Regions from separate parts of the Paenibacillus sp. FSL R7-0273 genome, predicted to be linked through region 1. Evidence: predicted binding sites of a transcription regulator. Region 1 holds the regulator's gene; each other region holds the start of a gene.
The links. Region 1 encodes Rex, which represses fermentation and respiration genes when NADH is low (regulators of the CRP and FNR family bind a similar motif). Its sites were predicted from a motif close to TTGTGAAATATTTCACAA; they were not measured.

Region 1 (3,280 bases):
AATGCGGCAGCAGGTGCGGCTGGTCAATATCAATCGCAATAAAGTCCGCCTTCATCCCTGCAGCCAGACGGCCGACATTGTTCAGGTAGATCGAGGCCGCCCCGTATTCTGTCGCCATCAGCAGCGCTTCCGGTGCAGGAACAGCCGTCGGATCACCGCTGACCCCTTTATGGATCAGTGCCGCCAGCCGCATCTCCTCAAACATATCCAGATTGTTGTTGCTGGCTGCCCCGTCGGTGCCGAGCGAGACCTTGACTCCTGCCTTCAGCAGCTCAGGCACACGGGCAACTCCGCTCGCCAGCTTCAGGTTACTGCCCGGATTATGAGATACTCCGACATTGTATTTGGCCAGAATTTCAATTTCTTCATCATTCAGATGGACGCCGTGGGCAATCAGGGAAGGGCGGGTGAACATACCCAGCTTTTCCAGATGCGCAACCGGACGAAGACCGTAATCTGCTACATTCTGTTCCACTTCATGACGTGTCTCGGACATATGGGTATGCATCGGCAGATCCAGATCATGGGCTGCCTGTACAAACTTCATGAAGAAGTCCGGCGGACAGGTGTATGGAGCATGCGGCGAGAGCATGGCTGTAATTCTGCCGTCCGCTTTGCCGTGCCAGTTACGCGCAAACTCCACAGCTTCCGCGAGCTTCTGGTTCTGCACATCCTCAGGGCACAGGCCGATGGCGCCGCGCATAAGTACTCCGCGGATACCAGACTGCTCTGTAACCTCTGCCACCCGGTCCATGTGATCATACATGTCCAGGAAGGTTGTAGTTCCGCCCTTCAGCATTTCAAGCACAGACAAGGCGGTTCCCCAGTACACATCATCGCCAGTAAACTTCGCTTCCATCGGCCACATCTTTTCCTGCAGCCAGCTCTGAAGCACCATATCGTCACCATATCCGCGCAGCAGCGACATCGCCGCATGGCCATGGGTGTTGACCAGTCCCGGCATGAACAGCAGACGGCTGCCATCGACCGTCAGGACGCCTTCTCCGGCCGCAGGCTTATCTTCCCCTATGTAAGTGATCAGATCGTCCTCTATCATCATATAACCGCTCAGCACAGGCTGAATGGAGCCGGGTACCAGAAACCGCCCGCCCTCGATTATCGTTTTATTGCTGTTCATCTTTAACTTCTTCCTTTCCGTCATGCAAATAATAGGCAAGGCTCTGCAGATCCGTTGTAAAGTCAGCCGCATGAATGCGGATGGACGACGGTGTCTTCAGAATAACCGGCGCAAAATTAAGAATGGCCTCAATGCCCGATTCCACCAGAATATCAGCAACATTTTGCGCTTCGCTGTCCGGTACGGTTATGATGCCGATCCGGATTCCCTGCTCACGGATGGTCCGTCCAAGCTCCTCCATCGGCTGAACCGTCAGGGAGTTGATCTTCTGGCCCACCTTGGGTGCATAGGAGTCGAATACTGCAGTAATTTTCATTGTATCCTTAAGGTAAGCATTGTAATTCGAAAGGGCATGGCCCAGGTTACCGGCCCCGACCAGAGCTACGTTGATCTGCTGGTCCAGCTTGAGGATGTGACGGATTTTTTCGATCAGATAGGATACATCATAGCCGATGCCCTTCCGGCCAAAATCTCCAAAATAAGCGAGATCCTTACGGATCTGCGCCGGATTAAGATCCAGCTTCTGTCCCAGCTCCTGGGAAGAAACGGTTGCAATTTCGCGCTTCTGGAGATCATTCAGGAAACGCAGGTACACAGGGAGCCTGCGGACGACAGCCTCCGATATTTTGTCCGATTTCATGTCTTCTCCTCCTAAATTTTAGTATAACTCTGCTGTGTATGAAATCCGCAACCATCTCCCTCATCTATTCACAGGAGGCGGTTGCGGCACTAGACAAATATTAGATAATGACGTAAAAAGGTTATGAAATACCGCCTTCCAGCCATTCCTCGATTCTCGGAACCATCTGGTCGGTCAGCATATGCTCCATCTTGGGACCCGGCAGCGAATACAGGAAATACTTCCCGTAATAAGACTCTATTACCCTGGTATCATATACAATGACAATTCCCCGATCCTGGGCGGTGCGAACCAGCCTGCCAAAGCCCTGCTTGAAGCGGATAACCGCCTGCGGCACTGACAGCTTCATGAACGGATTCTTCTTCTGGGCCTGAAGCAGCTCCGACTTCGCTTCTGCAAGCGGATGGTTCGGCGGCTGGAACGGCAGCCTGACTATCGCCAGGCAGGTCAGCGCATCTCCGGGAATATCCACACCCTCCCAGAAGCTGCTCGTGCCAAGCAGAACAGCTGCAGGGCTGTCCTGGAAGCGGCGGATCAGCTTGCTGCGGCTGCCCCCCTCCACTCCTTGTCCCAGCACTGCGATGTCTTCAGTAGCCAGCGCTTCCTTGAGCGGGTCGTAGACCTGCCTCAGCATTTTGTAGGAGGTGAACAGCACCAGCATGCGCCCTTTGGTTGCCACTGCAGCCTCAGCAAGCGAGTGCACAAGCCGGTCAACAAACCTGGCATCGCCTACACTGCCCTTCACACTAGGAAAATCCCGAGGTATTACAAGCAGCGCCTGCTCGCGGTAATTAAACGGTGAAGGCAGCAGTGCGGTCATCAGCCTGTCCTGCTCTACAGCCTCTCCCAGGCCGAGATTATCTATCATGAACTGGAAGGATTTATCTACAGACAGGGTGGCCGAGGTCAGCGTTATACTCTTCTTCTTATCGAAGAACAGCTCTTTGAGCTGGGTGCTGACATCCACCGGAACAGCATACAGCTGCAGGGATTTACCGCGGTAGTTGCTACTGCCCTCCATCCAGTACACAATATTCTCGTCATTCAGGCCCATGAAGAAGCGGATCTGCTCACGTATGGAGGCCAGGTCCTTAAACAGTCCGCCGATGTCAGTCACCAGACTGTCCGAGGAGGACTGGCTGTCCGTATCGCGCATTTCGCTGAGCATCTTGTCGCCTCTGCGGATAATATCACTAAGGCTGAGATTCAGGGTGTTCTCCAGGGCCGCCAGCTCTTCCCAGTCCCTTGGCTTCTTGCCGGGATGCAGCCGCGACACCAGCTGTCCGGCTTCACCGGCAGCCGCATCGCTGCGGTCAGGCAGCAGTCCGAACAGCTTATCGCTGAGCACATCCCATGTCTCCTTAACGGTCAGCAGATCAGGATAGATCCGGTCAATGACACCGCTCCATTCAGAGGCCTGTTCGCTTCCTGAAGACTGCAGGGTCTGGCGCAGCGCCGGCAGCTGTCCGTTCCGGCTGTCCTTATACAGCCGTGTCAGGGTA
Region 2 (3,280 bases), 150 kb from region 1:
ACATATTTCCGTTTACGGCCAGTCTGCAGCCGGCGGGCTTGCGGAACTGCGCAGCATGATCACTTATGTGCCGCAGTCCCCTTACCTGTTCTCCGGATCAATTAAGGACAATATTGCGTTCAGCAGCGATACGGCCAGTGATGAAGAGATCCGGGAAGCGGCCAGACTTGCAGGAGCAGATGACTTTATTCAGAAGCTGCCCGCAGGCTATGACACCCTGATCGGTGAACACGGAACAGGCTTATCGGGAGGACAGCGCCAGCGTATCGCCATTGCCCGGGCTTTTCTGCGGAATGCACCGCTTCTGCTGCTGGATGAAGCCACCTCGGCCCTGGATAATGAGTCGGAGCAGCTTGTCCAGCAGTCCCTTGACCGGCTGATGCAGAACCGGACCACGCTGGTCATCGCCCACCGGCTGTCCACTGTACGCAACGCCACCAGAATCATCGTGCTGGATAAGGGTGTTGTTGCCGAGGAAGGCACACATGACAGTCTGCTGTCCAGCAACGGAGTATATGCGGAGCTGTACCGGCTGCAATTTAAGGAACCGGTCGCCGAAGCTGTCCATTGAGGCTCGGATCACCGTAGCTTCTTGGTAAATACAGCTTCATTGTCTCTCAAATAACCGTTCTTTTCATAGGTTCGCAGAGCTAGATGATTATTACGGCCTGTCAGAATCCTCACGCTAACCACGCTGCGGCGGCTTAACTCTTTTTCCAGCAGATTAAGCAACGCCGCCGCAGCCCCTTTTCTCCTGTAAGCTTGCTCAATGTAACATTTCTGTAGTCTCCCCATAAATAAGCTTCCGCAGCTCCTCATGATTTTTAGAAGGAATCGAGTAGCCTTTTCCGCTATCTTTAGAGTCTACCAGCAGACCCCGTATCCCTTCCTTTTTTGAATCAGCAATGTTTAGGGTGTAGACCTTTTCTCCGCCGTTTTTATAAGCTGCATACATTCTGAACATCACACCGTAATCCAATTCTCCTTTCATCCGTTTCGCCTTATTGATAGCCGTTACGAACACCTTGATTTCCTTCGGCTCTGTAAAGGTCTTGTCAGCAAAAAGCCCCGCGGGTATCTGACCGTCCTCACAAAAATCCGCACACTCCAGCCGGATACTGGCTATCTCGCTTACTTTCAGCTTGCTGTAGCTCATAATCCCAATGGCAAGCAGACAGAATACCAGCAGCGGAGTCCACTTTTTCATATCAGCTCCTCCTTCTCTCAGCGCGCAACAAACAACTTCCATATATTTCTATGTAAACATAAAGAAAGCCTGCAAACCCACCTCCTCATCAGAGATTAAGTCTACAGGCTGTATCTATCCGATCATCCGCAGTGTAACGGTATTACTTAACTTCAGTTGTTCCAGTCACTTTGCCTTCCATCACTGCAGTTGCTTGTACGTCAGCACTTGCGAAGTACAGGTTACCGTCAATGGTAGCATCCTTGTACAGGTTGAAGCCGTTAGCTTCTACATATACGTCACCTTTGATTGTACCGCCTTGAACTCTGAAGTTCTCGCTTTGTACAGTTACTTTCGGTGCAGTCAGTGTGTAAGTAGCCGTTACATTATGATCAGCATCCTGTGCATACAGGGCAAGCTTACGGTAGAGTGCATTCTCGGCAGCGCCTTTATCATGGAACTCACCAGCTACTACAACATCCTGATCTACAGTAAGGTCATTCAGGATTGCAACGATCCAGTTACCTTCTGCACTGACAGCTTTCAGGAATGGATCCTGTTCTTTCACGATGGAAGCAGTGGATACGGCATCAGTCTGTGCAGCAGCAGTTGCAGTGGCAGCCGCTTCATTTCCGGCATTGTCATTATTCGAACCGCAACCCGACAGTAATGCAGCAGCAACACCGGCAACCAGCAACGTTTTTACAAATTTCATCTCAAATCCCCCAATTTTTATTTAGTTTGATTTCTCTTTAATAACCATATTATATATTAAAATTTGAAAATTATCACGTGAACTTTTTCACAAATTTGTGTCTATTACGGCTGGAACTGCAATCTGCAACCGATTTGTTCAGCAGCAAGCCCTAACAGCATCCCGGAATTTCGCTTTTCTGCACTAAGGCTGGTACACTGGAACAGATATGTAGTACATAATATTAGACATAATGTTATTCCCGGCCTAAGAAAGGAACTTATCCATGGAACCATCCCAACTGACCGCAGCGGTCGCCCCCTATCCATTACGCAGCTGCCTGATTAACCGTCAAGGCCGTCTGGCCTTTGAGCATTATAGAGAAACCAGCACAGCCGGTGAACTCGCCAAAATCAACTCCTGTACCAAAAGTGTTCTGTCGGCGCTGTTCTGCATTGCGATGGAAAAAGGTCTGCTGCCGGATCCAAATACATTGCTGGCTGAATTTTATCCCCGGATTCGCCAGGACCGTGATCCGCGCAAGGCTGAAATTACGCTGGAGCAGCTGCTCAGCATGACGGCAGGCTTTAACTGGACAGAGTTTGGCGGCCAGAACTCCTTTCCACGCATGACGCGCTCGGAAAACTGGATTGATTTTGTGCTGGAGCAGAGGCTGTCCCATAATCCCGGTGAGCATATGGAATACAATTCCGGGGTATCCCAGCTGCTTGCGGCAATTCTGGTTCAGGGTACCGGCATGCCGGTTGCCCGGTTTGCTGAGGAAGAGCTGTTCGGCCCGCTGGGCATTGAACAATATGAATGGGAGCAGGACCCGCAGGGCATCCATACCGGGGGGTTCGGACTCCGGCTGCGTCCGGCACATTTGCTGAACTTCGGCCAGCTCTTTCTGCAGCAGGGAGAATGGGAGCAGCGGCAGCTGATTACTCCCGGGCTGCTTAGCCGTTCTACGCAAACCGTCATTCAGGCGGATAGTCCGCGCCGCGGCGGCTATGCCTGGCATTGGTGGACAGACAGCTATGCGCGTCTCCATCAGGAATCCCCGGATGCGGCATTCCGCTATTATTACGCCCGGGGATACGGAGGCCAGTTTGTATATGTAATACCTGAGCTTGAGACTGTTGTAGTCTTAACGCAGGATCATCGCGGTAAGCAGAAGCCGCCTGTAGATATGTTCAGGGAATCCATTGCACCGCTGCTCTAAGTCGTATATGTAAGCTTCACTAAATATAAACTGCAGCTAAACGCATAAATCCCCGACTACCTTATCAACCTAGGTATCGGGGATTCATGTGTTCAATCCATTATTCAATTCAATCATTTCCTCCAGCCACAATCCATATCCCTGACATGGTAATTGTTCATTCAAATTCGGTATTTCC
Region 3 (3,280 bases), 1.8 Mb from region 1:
CCGGCTGAAATTTATTGCAACAACGGCTCCTCTGGCAGCCAGCATTAGGGCAGTAGCCCTGCCTATACCTGTTCCGCCGCCCGTAACCAGGATTACTTTATCCTGCAGCTCCATCAATAATCATCTCCGTTTTAGATTTACAGGTTCATTATACTTTTGTGCGGAGGTGCGGTATAATTCGGAAAAGTGAATCGGGTATCATTTGAAATGATATCAGCGGAGGTTTTAGGTTGTGGAGAGTCAGGATTTAAGGATTTTCAAACAGGTTGCAGAGCTGCAGTCAGTCTCAAAAGCTGCGGAGAAGCTGGGGTATGTCCAGTCCAATATCAGCCAAAGGATAAAAGGTCTGGAGGAGGAGCTCGGCGTCCGGTTATTTTTGCGCAACAACAGAGGTGTGACACTGACTAAAGAGGGAAGTGAATTGCTTGGTTACGCCAATCAAATTTTGCTTTTAATGGAGGAAGCCCGGTCTTCTGTAAATCCCGTAAAGTGGAAAAAATCGCTGGCTATCGGCGCTCCCCAGACTGTTGCCGCTATCCGTATTCCCCGGTTGCTGTCTTCATTTCTGCAGAACCATAATATTGATATCAAGCTCAGAACGAATAGTGCGGAACGGCTGCAGGAAATGCTCTCTTACGGGGAGCTGGACGGGATTTTTGTAAACGGGCCTTACAATAACGTGTTGTTTGAGTCTGTGTATACCTATGATGAGCGCCTCGTAATCCTTTCTCCTAAGCAGAATCCCGGGAAGCCGCTGCACATGCAGACTTTAATCGTTAACAGTGACCCGGAATGTGTGTACAGAAGGAAATTGCTCGGTTTGTTCAGTCAAAAAGAGCAGCCGGACCGGTCAGTGCTGGAATTCGATTCGCTTGAGTCCATTCTCCAGGCAGTCAATGAAGGGCTTGGGATCAGTATCCTTCCCGCAGAAGTTGCCGATAGCCGAAAGGAGCTGCATTCTGTCCGTTTTGAGGAGCTGCCTGATAAAATGACAATCCGTTTTGTAATCAGACGCCGTAAACAGCAGCCGCCGGCTTTACATAGATTCATCCGTTTTTTGGAGCTGGCCCACCTTGAAGCCTGATAGCTGCCGGGCGGATTATATGACAAAAAAAGCCTTCCGCCAAATGCTGACGGAGGGCTTTTATGCGCATTCAGATAAATTCCACGAATTCGTTCACCGGCTTGCGGTAGCCGCGCGGTCTGATCTTATGCTTGTTGTCTTGGCCAATTGTGATCATCAGGACCGGAATCAGGTTGTCAGGCACCTTGAGAGTCGCATTAACCGCCGCGGGATCAAAACCGATCATCGGGCACGTATCCCAGCCTTTATCCTTGGCAATCAGCATGAACTGCATGGCTGACAGGGAGGCGTTGCGGATAGCTTCATCGCGCTGGAAGGCCTCGTTGCCGGCATAGGCATCGTTAATGGACTGGATGGTATCGTCATATTCCTCCTGGCTCATCGCACCAAGCAGCTTAAGGCCGCTGTAAATCTCCGGTGCCTGCAGATAAGCATTTTTGTCTCCGTATACAAGGATGACGGCTGAGGCGGTATGTACCTTGTATTGGTTGTAGGCGTCCTTGCGCAGCTGTTCCTTGACAGCCGGATCGGTAACCACCTTGTAGTGGGCGTGCTGCAGATTGTTGCTGGATGGGGCGAGACGGGCCAGCGAGAACATTTCCTCCAGCTCTGCCTTCGAAATAGCAACACCTTCAACGAAATTCATGGCGGATCTGCGGGCTTGGACTAATTCTGAAAAGGTACTCATGATTATGCCTCCGTTAGCTTATGTATTGGTTAATAAAAATCAATAACTGATGTTTTATAATGTACTTACAATTGGTTACTTGCTTAAGATAACACGGCTACTGTGGATCGTCAATGATATTAAACATGAATTTATAAAAAAATTTATTAAAAAGAAGTAAATTCGAGAAAAAGACATTAAAGAAGTGATTATTATCACAAAACAAAGCTAAATGGGTAAAACTTTGTGACATATTTAACAAGAACGGTGGTATAATAGGCACACTGACTTTGTGAGTTAGAAATTTTTAAGCAGGTATGTCAATGTGAAGGAGAGGCTAATATGTCAGAAACAACTACGCAAACCCTGCCTGAACAGGAAGAAAAAGCGGCCGCAGCAAAGGTATCCAAGGAGGACCTGCTGGAGCAGCTGCTAAAGCCGGAGGTTCAGGAGTCACTCGTACTGCTGGTAGAGGAGCTGCCTAAGCTCACCCAGCTGGCCGGAGTATTAACGAAATCCTTTGATTTTGTCCAGGCGGTTGCAACGGATGATGTGCTTAAGAATGACACTGTGGGAGCGATCAAGGAAATTGCCGAGCCTGTTGTAGGGTCGGTTAAGAACATGGCCGCTAATGTTATCGAAGCTAAGGACCGCGCCGAGGCCAGTACGGAGAATATCAGCCTGTTCGGCATGATGAAGATGCTCAAGGATCCTCAGGTGCAGAAAATGCTCCGCTTCGTGAACGCCTATCTGCAGGTCAGCGGCGAACGCAGCCCGCAGAAATAACTGTAGCTTATTAATAAGAAACGTATACACACGTATGGACGGAGGAATAAGAATGTCAAAACATATCGTAATTCTAGGTGCAGGATACGGCGGCTTGCTGAGCGCGCTGACTGTGCGTAAATATATGGGCAAGGCTGAAGCAAAAGTTACTGTAGTGAACCAGTACCCGACTCACCAGATTATTACAGAGCTTCACCGTCTGGCTGCCGGAAGCATCTCGGAAAAGGCAATCGCCATGCCGCTGGCAAAGCTGTTTGCCGGTAAAGATATCGACCTGAAGATTGCCAAGGTGAAATCCTTCTCCGTGGACAGCAAGCAGATCAGCCTGTCTGACGGATCAACCCTATCGTATGACGCACTTGTTGTCGGTCTTGGCAGCACCACGGCTTACTTCGGTATTCCGGGTCTTGAGCAATACAGCATGGTGCTGAAGTCGGCTGAGGATGCCAAAAACATCCACGCCCACATCGAAGGCAAAATCGCAGAATACGCAAAAAGTAAAAACTCTGCGGATGCAACTATCCTGATCGGCGGCGGCGGACTTACCGGCGTGGAGCTGGTTGGTGAAATTGCCGATGTTCTGCCTAAGCTGACCAAGCGTTATGGCGTAGACCAGAAGGAAATTAAGCTGCTGCTTGTTGAAGCAGGGCCTAAGATTCTGCCTGTACTGCCGGATCACCTGATCCAGCGTGCTACCGCAAGCCTTGAAGCACGCGGTGTACAGTTCCTGACCGGACTGCCTG

Region 2: a site for Rex is predicted at 1,977-1,994, ahead of R70723_RS19685 (polymer-forming cytoskeletal protein). Genes of this name have one in related genera too.
Region 3: a site for Rex is predicted at 1,996-2,013, ahead of R70723_RS12585 (DUF1641 domain-containing protein). Genes of this name have one in related genera too.

Annotation. Positions count from the first base shown of each region.
Region 1 is NZ_CP009283.1:4,734,702-4,737,981, forward strand. Features, by position in the region: gene R70723_RS20350 (amidohydrolase) at 1-1,138, opposite strand, end outside; gene R70723_RS20355 (redox-sensing transcriptional repressor Rex) at 1,125-1,778, opposite strand; gene dinG (ATP-dependent DNA helicase DinG) at 1,900-3,280, opposite strand, start outside.
Region 2 is NZ_CP009283.1:4,580,488-4,583,767, forward strand. Features, by position in the region: gene R70723_RS19670 (ABC transporter ATP-binding protein) at 1-571, shown strand, start outside; gene R70723_RS34410 (GNAT family N-acetyltransferase) at 580-819, opposite strand; gene R70723_RS19680 (YhfM domain-containing protein) at 767-1,207, opposite strand; gene R70723_RS19685 (polymer-forming cytoskeletal protein) at 1,350-1,901, opposite strand; gene R70723_RS19690 (serine hydrolase domain-containing protein) at 2,167-3,102, shown strand.
Region 3 is NZ_CP009283.1:2,960,286-2,963,565, forward strand. Features, by position in the region: gene R70723_RS12570 (SDR family NAD(P)-dependent oxidoreductase) at 1-114, opposite strand, end outside; gene R70723_RS12575 (LysR family transcriptional regulator) at 233-1,084, shown strand; gene R70723_RS12580 (nitroreductase family protein) at 1,155-1,772, opposite strand; gene R70723_RS12585 (DUF1641 domain-containing protein) at 2,094-2,537, shown strand; gene R70723_RS12590 (NAD(P)/FAD-dependent oxidoreductase) at 2,590-3,280, shown strand, end outside.